2 regions of the Photobacterium sp. GSS17 genome follow, and region 2 is predicted to be linked to the other one. Evidence: riboswitches for the same ligand, from Rfam matches in the RefSeq annotation. Region 2 holds a riboswitch; the other holds the start of a gene.
What was found. Region 2 has a riboswitch for cyclic di-GMP ahead of PGW97_RS06330 (TfoX/Sxy family DNA transformation protein). Riboswitches for the same ligand answer to the same signal wherever they lie in the genome.
Positions count from the first base shown of each region.

Region 1: it holds a riboswitch for cyclic di-GMP, as region 2 does, so the genes downstream of both, PGW97_RS11030 (lytic polysaccharide monooxygenase) here and PGW97_RS06330 (TfoX/Sxy family DNA transformation protein) in region 2, are expected to answer to the same signal.

Region 1 covers NZ_CP117517.1:2,473,216-2,479,249, reverse strand. Annotated here, with positions in the region: gene PGW97_RS11040 (DUF3613 domain-containing protein) at 1-435, shown strand, start outside; gene PGW97_RS11035 (pilus assembly protein TadG-related protein) at 449-2,296, shown strand; cyclic di-GMP riboswitch class I at 2,423-2,556, shown strand; gene PGW97_RS11030 (lytic polysaccharide monooxygenase) at 2,618-3,847, shown strand; gene yiaY (L-threonine dehydrogenase) at 4,202-5,350, shown strand; gene PGW97_RS11020 (GGDEF domain-containing protein) at 5,451-6,034, opposite strand, start outside.
Region 2 covers NZ_CP117517.1:1,429,526-1,435,559, forward strand. Annotated here, with positions in the region: gene PGW97_RS06315 (FAD-dependent oxidoreductase) at 1-1,122, opposite strand, end outside; gene PGW97_RS06320 (carboxymuconolactone decarboxylase family protein) at 1,155-1,775, opposite strand; gene PGW97_RS06325 (hypothetical protein) at 1,914-2,318, opposite strand; gene PGW97_RS06330 (TfoX/Sxy family DNA transformation protein) at 2,518-3,108, opposite strand; cyclic di-GMP riboswitch class I at 3,232-3,338, opposite strand; gene purR (HTH-type transcriptional repressor PurR) at 3,542-4,549, opposite strand; gene PGW97_RS06340 (heme ABC transporter ATP-binding protein) at 5,075-6,013, opposite strand; gene PGW97_RS06345 (FecCD family ABC transporter permease) at 6,010-6,034, opposite strand, start outside.

The sequences.
Region 1 (6,034 bases), 1.0 Mb from region 2:
GGCATACACCGTATCACTGGTGGGGATCATATCTTGGGCCGTCTGGTTGATGCCCTGTTGGTGGTGTTTTTACTGGGTACGACAGCAGTCAGCCCGACAATCAGGGCTGAAGCAGGACAAACGTTTCAGCAAAAGCCTCAGCAAAAATCTCGGCAAGAACCTCCGCAAGAAAAAAGCACATTGAATGCTGCGCGCCCGGAATACGTGCCAGTGAGGGGCTCGGGCTCTTATCACGAGGCGGGTTTGGTGCCAATACAGCGCCCTAAAACCACGACGCAGATATGGCTCGAACTGCAGGCGAGCGGCAAGCTGGCGACAGAATATAACGATGCGGTGTTGCCGCAGGCTGCCGAGCAGACTGAGCAGCGAATGCTGAACAGTTTTACCACCCCCATTCCGGCCAAATTTATATCTGATTCTATGGGCGGCAGCTAGGAAGGATACCAATATGTCGGTGCGCATCGGTGGTGGTATCAGAAAGCGGCAGCAGGGAGCTGTCGGGAGCGGGCTTATTCTGCTGATGATAGCAATGGCCGTATTTTTAGCGCTGGCAGTCGATACCGGGCGATTGTTCTGGGAACAACGACGACTGCAGCAACAGGCTGATCTTGCGGCATTAAGTCTGGGGCGAAGCGGTTGTTATCTCCACGGAGTCAGCCAGAAAAGTGCCATGGAAGCGACGGCTAAATCGGTTCTGGCGGCGAATGGCTTTGACACCAGTAGTGCCAGTTATCGGGTTGATGTCGGCACAGCCAGTATTCACGATAATCACTGGGTGATCGAGACCGGTACTAAGAGCGCATTTCAGGACGCCGCGCGGGTGACCATCAGCAAAAAGGTGGCTGCCAGTCTGTTTCCCCGTCTGCTTTCTGACTCTTCTGACGCCCAGATGATCACCTTGTCAGCTCAGGCGGGGATCAATAAAAAAGCGAAAGTCGGTTTCGGCGTTGGCTCAACGCTGGTCAATGTCGGGTTGACCAATTCCATTCTCGGCGCGGCACTGGGCGGAAACCTGACACTGGTGTCGTATGATGAGCTGGTCAACACCCGAATCGGACTGGGAACCTTGGTTGCTGCAATGAATCAAGAGGAGCCGCTGGGTGGCGACTCGCTGGAACAACAACTCGATCAGTTGCTGGTCAAAGAGTTGTCTATCGCGCAGCTGATAGACGTGTTGATCACCCAAGTTGGAGCGACGTCAGAAGCCGGTCAGGCTCTTTCCCAGATCCGTAGTGTGGCCAGTGTGTCTTCCCTGCCGTTAATCACCCTGAACGGATTTCTGACGCTGGCCAACGGGAGTGATGACAGTGAAATAGTGGCTATTCATCAAGCGGCGCTCGCTGCCAGCCTGTCTTTATATGATCTTGTTTACGCATCTGTGCTGGCTGCGGTCAATCTCGACAGCCGTACCTTGTCATTGGCGGGAGGTGAGCTGGATCTGGCATCACTGTTGGCACCGTTAACGGAAATCCGTCTGACAGTGACGCAGCCGCCGCAATTTAAAATGGGGTTGCTGCCATCTCAGGAAAATGACGGGTTCGTTAACGCGGTAAAAACCGCCCAAATAGAGCTGGATTTAAAGGTTAATGCGTTGAGTCTGCTGAGCAGTCTGGATCTGGGGATTATTACGGTGAAAAGCAGTGTCCTTGGGGTCAAGGTTGTGGCAGCAGAAGCCGAAACCCGGCTGCTGGATGTGTCTGGCTGTCAGTGGAGTCAGCAACATACCGTCACGTTTGATTTTGCTACCAAACCCTCGGTGGCAACGATTTTCGTTGGTGATGGTGGGGCAGAAGGCAATGCCGACGATTTCGGTGATATCAGTCAGCCGTTCTCGGTTGTGGTTGATATTCCGGCGCTGTATTCAGATTTGCTGGCGGTAGAAGTCGGGGCCAGTTTTCCGAATGCATCGGCGGCATTTCAGCCTCACAGTGAGCGCTTGACTGCTACCGATATGCTGCCCAAACAATACGCGCAGGTAGCTTCCGGCACCTTGTCTGAGACCGTATCCGGGGCAACCTTGTCTGCCAATTTGAAAACCGCTGACACGGGTGAAGACGTTGATAAAGGTTTGTTAGGAGGCTTGCTTGGTGGTCTTCTGGGGAGTCTGCTGAATGTACTTAACTTGGCATTAAGCCTGATAGACAGTGTGCTGCTTCCCGCTATTTTGCATGATGTGTTGATGCCGGTGGTGACGGAGGTGGTTGATCCTCTGCTGAAAGCTTTGGGGGTATCGGTGGGGCAGGCCGATGTGTTTGTCAGCGATTTCGAACTGGAAGGCGGGGCATTGATCGAATGACAGGTAAGGCGTAAACAAGGAAGCTCACAATAAGGACGAAACGCCATTGATAAAGAGAACGGGATCACCCTTCCAGAGTTGTCGTAGGGAATTGTTCTGACAGGAAAAATCACTATAACTAGTGCGGTCAGCTAAAGGCAAAGAATCTGAAAGGGTTCGACGCAAAGCCACCGGCCTAACAAGCGCAGATTGCACGACTATTCATACGCTATCCGGCGTGGTTACTTGTCGCTGTGCTTTATGGCAGCGGGGCTACCTGATTAAGAAAGCACGGCTTTCTTCACATAGCTGGCTTCCCAACGAATTAACTGGAAGCACATCATGAAAAAACGTTTTTCCTTATCATTGAGCGCCGCTACGGTGATGGCCTTGATTCCGTTACAGGTCAGTGCGCACGGCTACACCGATTTTCCCAAAGCCCGGCAAATGTTTTGCGTAGAAGATGGCGGGTATTACTGGCCGACAGACGGCTCTGGCATTCCGAACCAGGCATGTCGGGCCATTTTTCAGGAATCCGGCGCCTATCCATTTGTTCAGAATCATGAGTTCTCTGCCAATGTGGCGGACTACACCGACTTGAATGCCGTGAAGGCTGTGGTTGCTGACGGGCAGCTCTGTTATGGCTCGGATCCCAAAAAGAGCGGCATGGGGGTTGCCTCAGGCCAATGGCAGCGGACTGCAATGCAATCCGGTGAGACGTTTCAGCTCAAGTTTCGTGCTACGGCACCGCACAACCCGAGTTTCTGGGAAATTTACCTGTCTAAACCGTCTTACAATGCGGCGCACAGCCGCTTGGCTTGGGACGATGTCGAGCTGATTGCCAAACACGGCAATATCGCGAAAACCCAGATAGACGGTCAGGATTACTATGTGATGAACGTGACACTGCCAGCAGGCCGTTCTGGAGATGCGACTCTGCTGACACGCTGGCAGCGGGATGATGCCGCCGGGGAGGGATTCTATAACTGCAGTGATATCCGTTTCGACGGTGACGCACTGCCAGTTGAATGGCAGCCTTTGGGCGCGTTGATCCCGCAGGGGTTGGAGGCTCAGGTTGGTGATCAGGTGCTGTTCCGTATTTTTGATGGTTCAGGGCAGGAGGTGGTTGAAGTTACGCTTCCTGTAACGGCTGCCAATCAGAGCGTCCATCTGTGGTCGTATGAACTGGCACTAAAGGTCAATGAGCAGTACCACGCAATCACGCAGTTGGGGATGCTGCAACCAACCGGAGAGATCTGGTTTGATCAATCCGATCTGTACGGCAATCAGGTGTATGTGACTAACCGTGATTACCGTTATGCCCTGGATATTCGCGACGGTGAAGTGATCCCGCCGGATCCTGTTGAGCCAAGTGAACCAAGCGAATACGATTTTGTTTACCCCGACAATATTGGCAGTTACGAGCCGGGTAAAACCGTGGTGCTGAGCCGGGACGGCAGCACATACCAATGTCGGCCATTTCCGGAAGGCGGATGGTGTAACATCAATTCGGCCTCACATTATGAGCCGGGTTATGGTTCGAACTGGCAGGATGCCTGGTTGAAACTGTAATCAACCGCTGAAATTCAGAGAAAAGCGCTGGCACAGTCCGGCGCTTTTTTATACCTGAAAGTTCACGAAAATCAGTATGAAACGTCAATGACAGGAAAGTCAGTGTTTACAGTAAAAAACAATGAATCCTGTTTTAAACGGGATTAGTGATCCGCTTCAAATTAATTTGGTTGCATATCTCGGCAACTTGAATACCTTGCTCAAGATCAATTTGTTGCACATTAATTTGGTGGTAGCTTCTACCCCGCTGGAGTTACACAAGACTGATTACAGGTAGCTTGATCTAAGCCAATCAGTCTCTTGGCCGTTGGTAAGCTAAAGTAATGAGTATTTGATAATTATGGAGAATTATAAATGAGCACTGCGTTCTTTATTCCTACAGTAAACCTCATGGGCGCTGGCTGCCTGACTGAAGCGGCGGATGCAATTAAAGGTCATGGCTTTAAAAAAGCATTGATCGTCACTGACAAAATTCTCAGCCAAATTGGCATGGTTAAGCAAGTTGCTGACCTGCTGGCAGAGCGAAATGTTGAGTCTGTTGTTTTCGACGGGACACAACCAAACCCAACCATTAACAACGTTGAAGCAGGCCTTGAGCTGTTGAAAGCAGGCGGCTGTGACTTTGTTATTTCACTGGGTGGCGGTTCACCGCACGATTGTGCGAAAGGGATTGCGCTGGTTGCAGCGAATGGTGGCAAAATTGCTGACTACGAAGGTGTTGACCGTTCGGCCAAACCACAGTTGCCGCTAGTTGCCATTAACACCACGGCGGGTACTGCATCGGAAATGACGCGTTTTTGTATCATCACTGATGAAGCGCGCCACATCAAGATGGCGATCGTTGACAAGCACACCACGCCGCTGATGTCAGTGAACGATCCTGAGCTGATGCTGGCGAAACCGGCTTCACTGACGGCGGCAACGGGTATGGACGCGCTGACGCACGCCATCGAAGCGTACGTGTCGACAGCTGCAACGCCAATCACTGATGCTGTTGCGGTTAAAGCCATTGAACTGATTCAGGCCAACCTGCGTACTGCAGTGAAAGATGGCCAGAATCTGGAAGCGCGTGAACAAATGGCGTATGCCCAGTTCATGGCTGGTATGGCGTTCAATAATGCTTCTCTGGGTTACGTTCATGCAATGGCGCACCAACTGGGTGGTTTCTACGACCTGCCTCACGGTGTATGTAATGCCGTATTGCTACCACACGTTCAGCGCTATAACGCGCAGGTGTGTCCTGAGCGTCTGACAGATGTGGCAAAAGCCATGGGTGTTAACGTTGAGGGTCTGTCTGCTGAGCAAGGCGCAGCGGCTGCGATTGAAGCCATTCAGGTACTGTCTCGCGATGTAGGTATTCCTGCTGGTCTGGAACAGCTGGGCGCGAAGAAAGAAGACATTCCTGTACTGGCTGATAATGCCCTGAAAGATGCTTGTGGTTTCACCAACCCGAAACAAGCGACACACGAAGAAATTTCTGACATCTTCGCTGCCGCGTTCTGAATCAGAATCGAAGCAGAGTGATATCACTTCAAAATGCAAAAAAGCGGCCATTGGCCGCTTTTTTTGTGCTCGTCAGTGGTTGTATCAGTAAGCTGTTGGGTTATTTGGCGGGCAGGTTTGCCGGAGGGATCAGCTCCTGAGCGAGGGTCTGCGTTTTCATTGGGGAGTTTTCTGCTGCTTCCGCCTGGCGGGTTGAATAGTGAATCATGCCGTTTTTCCCTTGTTGCTTCACTTCATACATTGCAAAGTCAGCCTGTTGCAACAGATGCGAAACGGTTTTGGCGTGTTTCGGGAATTCACTGGCACCAATACTGGCGGATATGGCATGGAACTCTTTGGCATAGTAAGCAGGGGCTTTGAATGCATCCATCAGGACATCGTCCAGAGACGACATGGGATCGGCCTGCAATTTTTCAATGATGGCAAACTCATCACCTCCCATTCTGGCAACCCGGTAGTGAGCGGCGTTAAGGCAGGACAGGCGCTTGGCGACTTCAACCAGCAGTTCATCTCCGGCCTGATGGCCGAGGGTGTCATTGATTTGTTTAAACCCATCCAGATCAATCAGATAAAAACGAAACGGCTCATTGTTTTCTGTCAGTTGATCCAGTTTTTGATTCAACCACAGCCGGTTATGAACGCCGGTTAATGAGTCATACATTGCCAGCCGCCGCATCAGGCGGG
Region 2 (6,034 bases):
GGCACCGGTGGCAATCACTATGTTGCGGGTTGTAATGCGCTGGCCGTTTACCTCAACTTCCCACGGAGAGCGGATCCGAGCCTCGCCAGTTATACAGTTCACACCAAGAGCAGAATAACGCTCCACACTGTCATGGGGTTCAATCCGGTTGATAACGTGGCGTACCCGTGCCATCACCGCGGCAAAGTCAACCTGAGGAGCGGTGGCCTGAATACCAAACCGACTCGCGTTGTTGATTTCAGACATGGCATGCGCGGCTCGAATAATGGCTTTTGACGGTACACAACCAGTATTCAGGCAGTCGCCGCCCATTTTCTCTTTCTCAATCAGGGTCACTTTAGCTTTTACGGCGGCCGCGATATATGCACTGACCAGTCCGCCAGCACCTGCACCGATAACCACCATGTTCTGATCAAATTGTGCGGGTTTCGTCCAGTCGGCGTAAAGTCGTTGACGACTGATGATGTGCATGACTGCTTTGGCTGAAAATGGGAAGACACCGAGCAACATCAGAGACACCAATACCGGCAGGGAAATAATCCCGCTCAGGCTCTCAATCTGACCTAATTGGGTACCTGCATTCAGGTAAACAACCGTTCCCGCCAGCATGCCCAACTGGCTCACAACATAAAATTTTCGGGTCGTGATAGGGGTCAGCCCCATCAGCAGATTAACCAGGAAAAACGGAAAAATAGGAATCAAACGCAGTGTAAACAGATAGAAAGCCCCATCTTTTTTGACTCCGGCATTGATGGCGCTCAGTCGCTTACTGAAACGGCTCTGCACCCAGTCATGCAAAATATAGCGACTGAACAGAAATGCCAGTGTTGCGCCGATGGTGCTAGCGAACGACACCAGCAACAGACTCCACCAGAAACCAAACAAGGCGGCCCCCAGCAAAGTCATAATGACGGCCCCCGGTAGGGAAAGCGCGGTCACGACCACATACACCATAAAATACAGCACACTGGACAGCAGTGGCTGGGCGAGGATGGTATCCCGCAAAACCTGTTGCTGAGCCTTGGCATGTTCAAGCGTCAGGTATTGCCCTAAATCGAGGGCGTACCACAGTACAAACAGCAGGCTGACCAGCAGGATCGTGATAACTTTCTTTTTATTGATGGCGGGCTTTTTGTCCACCACAGGTTTATTCGTCATAACGGCTTCCTGTTAGCATCCTTGTCGGCCTGAACGGTGTTTGTGGTCGGAGTTGTGTCAGATTCTGAAGCCGAAGGCTGAATGGGTAGCGAACAGAAGCCTTGCTCTGGTACATCCAGCGCAGTATTGAACTTGGCCGACAAGTTCTGGAAGGCAATCAGGGCAGTGAGCTCTACTAAGGCATCTTCGTCGAACCACTGTTTAAGACTAACCAGCATGGAATCCGTGACTCGTTGCCCGGTGACAGTGACGGCTTCCACATAGGTCAGAACGGCATGTTCACATTCATCAAAATGCTCACTTTGTTGCCAATGTGCCAGCGCTTTGATTTTCTCGACAGACTGGCAACGTTCTGCCAGTCGCATGCCGTTGGCATCGACACAGAAGGCACAATCATTGAGTTGGGAGACCCGGACACACACCAGCGAGCGAATCACCGGGGAGAGGGGAGAAGAACGGCGATCCAGATAACCAAAAAATCCGGCGACCAGCCAAAATAAAGGCGGACGTCTACCCCACAGTAAAGCAGGATTCAGCACTTTGCCGAAGTGCCGCTGTTGGAGCCAGAGCAGGGGTCTGATCAGAACGGAGTAACGCTTTTTAGCCGAAATACGCACAGGAACCTCTTTTTCGTCGGTGTGTCGTGTAACTGTCTGAGTCCAATATAAAGATCATGGATCATTTTATCGGTAAATATCAGACAAAGACCTGATAAAGAGGTAAAAAATTTCAGTCGCTAATGAAAATAGCAGAAATCAGGATTGATCGATGGAAATTCGTACAGGAATGGATTGCGGCTGGTTAGCCACCTGATTGCGACTGCTTGGTGCATCGGTGATCAGAATATAGCCACAAGCGATAATCGGGGCGACAGACAACAACATGGTTTTACCAATATGGTAATTACGATACCAATACTTTCTAGCGCGGATTTTGAGGAGTAGTCCCCAGACGAATAAAGTGACGTTTAACACGGTAATCGACAGTAACACATCATGCATAGCCACCGGTGAAGCCACTTGTTGGCTGACCAATAAATAGACAACCACAGGCGGAAGCAGGCTAATAAGAACCACCGCTCGCATCAGGCGTGGCCATTTGCCAAACTTATCCTTGAACATCTGTTCATTTTGTCCTGGGAAAGGTTGGGAATAGTTCATATAACCTCCGGTGTTTTACATCCGGCTAATTCTACAATTGCCCTCATTGAATAAAAGTGTGTTGCCGAATTAATAAGCAGCTTTGTGAGTTAATTCAATGTTTGACAGGGAATGACATTATTCTGTCATTGCAGAGCCAAAAATATGTTGGGAATAAAAAAGAGATCCGAAGATCTCTTTTATATGTGTTAGGTTGCGATTAACTTAATTTCGCAAGAAGTTCTGAGCGCCGCTCTTTCGGGATAACAGACCAGTGCTTGCCACTGATTGCTCCTTCCAAAGCCCACAGTAAGTCGATACTTACTTCGCCTTCATGAGTGCTCTGTAGCGCTTTATACGCATTCAGGGCACCGGCTTCGTACAGCTCATCCACTGTGGTTATTCCGGCTTTTTTCAACATCCTCTCATTCGCCAGGCGAAGATTGGGTAAATCTTTGATTCGATTGGGAGAGGTGTTATTTTTTATTTCTTTATCTGCTTTAGCGGCAGATAAAGACAATTTCGCCTGAGCCAGAATTTTATCAGTATCGTCCCACCACTCTTCAGGAATGGCATAATGTTTGGTTACAACAGGAAAGCCACGTTTCTTATATACATAAGGTTTCATTCCTGCGGATTTATATTCCTTTTCATTGTCGGCATTCGCCCGTAAATGCAGTTTGTCATTTACCACGAGTGCAAACATTGTTTCGCCAGAAAATATGCCAAAGCCGCCAAACATTGAGCGTGATTTGACGTTATCGAAATTATTAAAAAGGCGTAATGAATCTTTGAGTACTGGTTTGTCCATGCGTCTTCTCGGTGAATTGTTACTAGGTCACCTAACAACGAGCGAGGATTCAAGAATAGCAGAGTTGTAAAACGAACTGTCAGGGAAAAGTGAAATTATTTCCTGATGTTATCTGCTATATCCATCGGCAACCCCGCTACCATAAGTTGACTGCTTTAAAAATAAAACTGCCTACTCTTAGGCCGGAAGCTTTGCGTCCCTACCTTTCGATAGGTTTGCCTTGTTCGTGACACCTAAAGCATATCTCAGAAGATTATTTTGAACTTGCTCCCAACTTTTAAAGTGTGATATTGCTCCCAGTAATATCTCACAATTTTTATAGTGATATACTTCTAATGTTGTGAATTTATTACTGTTTAAGTCAAAAGTGGTACAAAAAAACCGGAGATAAAAATCTCCGGTTTGTCATACATTTGTCATCAAGTTATGCATATCAGCTGTTCAGGTTACGCACTGATTTGCGAACGACCAGTTCTGGTATCATTTCAAAAACCTGATGCTCGTGTTCTTTGTTCTTCACGCGATCCATCAGAATCTCAACCGCACTCTTACCCAAACGGCGTTTAGGCTGGTGGATCGTGGTCAGTGGCGGTGAAAAATACGGTGCCAGGTCGATGTTATCGTAGCCAATGATCGACATATCGTCAGGTACACGGATACCGGCTTGCTCAAATGTACTGATCATGCCCATCGCCATGATGTCATTGAAGCAGAAAATCGCGGTTGGACGCTTTTCCATTGCCATAAATGTGTTGGCCGCTTTTACCGCAGATTCACATTCGAAGTCACCTTCCAGAATCCAGTCTTCATTGATGTCTAGTCCGGCTTCTGTCATTGCCTTGCGGAAACCTTTCAGGCGTTCGCGACAGGCCGCTTTTTCTGCGTGGCCAGTCAGACAGCCAATTTCCTTATGACCGTGCTCAATAAAGAATTTGGTTGCCACGTAGCCGCCAAGTTCAGCATTGTCCTGAATTTTATCGGTGTGCGGGCTTTCCGGACCCCAGTCCATGATCACCATCGGCAGATCTTTCTGGCGCTCCAGCAGTTCCAATAGTTGCTCGTCAAGATCCGAACACATCACCAGCAGGCCATCTACCCGTTTTTCGGCCAGCATACGCAGGTAATCTCTTTGCTTTTCCAGGTTACCTTCGGTGTTACACAGAATCAGCGTATAGCCTTCACCGTAGCAATATTCTTCAACGCCGTGGACAACTTCAGCGAAAAACGGGTTGGTCGATTTGGTTACCAGCATGCCGATGGTGCGGGTTGTATTGCACTTCAGGCTTCGTGCTACGGCACTTGGTGCGTAGTTCAGCTCTTCAACCGCCGCGAGAACTTTCTTCTGTGTTGCTTCAGCCACGAAGCGTGTTTTGTTGATCACGTGTGAAACGGTGGTGGTTGAAACACCAGCCATACGTGCAACATCTTTAATCGTTGCCATAGTTATTCTTCTAGTGAATGGGTCCGCAGACCTTTAAATTGAATGCATTACCTAAGAGGACAGTGATGAGTTGCGATGTCAGGGATGCCATTCACTATTCTGTTAGGTGGAATTACCAGAAACGCCAAAAGGCCGCATCTCGAACGGGCGGCTTCATCTCTGATAACAAAAAATCGTACCCGCGCTAATAAAACGCGTTGCATGGATCATTTGCATTGTTTAATCGCTTGCGATCACATTTTACTGAGTGTGGCCAATAGTGCAATGTTTCTGGCCAAAGTCATGGATATTAATTGACAGTTATCAATATTTTGCTTGTAACAAGGCTCTACGCTGCAATTTATTGTTATGGTAATAACTTGATTTGAAACAAATTTAATATCCTGCAATAAATCAGTTTGCATGGAATAAAAATACCGGTTGTGCTTGCTGCGCGACAACCGGTACTAATTTCGCTCAATCAACGATGTTTCCGCTCTTATAAAACCGTGGTCTTTTCACTTGAAGCGGCGTTATCACTCTGCTTCACGAGGTTTGATTGATAGTAATAGCGGCTCTGTTTTCTGCCTTTTTTCTGTCTGCGTTTTCACCGGCCGGTAACACGACAGGGTAGCCGTCGACCGGGTGGTGGCTGATGCATACCGGCCAGCCATATACGGTTTCAATGAGCGATTCGCTTAACGCATGCTGCGGGCTACCATCTGCCTGGATTTTGCCGTTGTTCATGATAACTAACCGGTCAGCGTACTGAGCAGCAAGGTTCAGATCATGGATGACGACGATGACCGCCGCGCCGGCCCGAGCCATGTCTCTGGCGACGCGTAACGTGTTGTGCTGATGCGCCAGATCTAACGCTGAGGTCGGTTCATCAAGCATCAGAACGCACTGTTCGCCCGCCTGACTTAATTGTGTCAGCACGCGGGCAAAATGAACCCGCTGTTTTTCTCCGCCGGATAAGGTCGGGTACAGACGTGAAGACAGGGCAGTCACGTCTACCTGCGCCATTTTTTCACTGGCAATTTTTCGGGTACGGGCCTGCGAGATATTGAGAGGCAAAGCCCCCAGAGCCACCACTTCTTCAGCCGTGAAGGCAAATGTCAGACTGCTGTGCTGCGGCAGGATGCCGAGATGCTGAGCCAGCTGATGGGGTGGCCAGTTTTGTCGGTTGCGGCCGAAATAGCAGATTTCCCCTGGCACGCTCCGTTCACCACACAGAACTTTCAGCAGGGTACTTTTCCCTGCGCCGTTGGGGCCTAACAGTGCAGTCAGCTCGCCTGAGCGAATGTCGATCGAGAAGTCGTCCAGAATCACTTTGTCGCCCAGACTGAGGTTCAAACCCGTGACGCTGACTGCTACGGGCTCTGTTACCACAATTGGCTTTGTTACCAAAGACGAGCGGTTGGCCGAATCTGCTGGCTGGCGTGCAAAGGACGAAGCGTTCACGGTTGTTGGATTGTCACTCATGACAGTTTGCCCTTTTGCTTA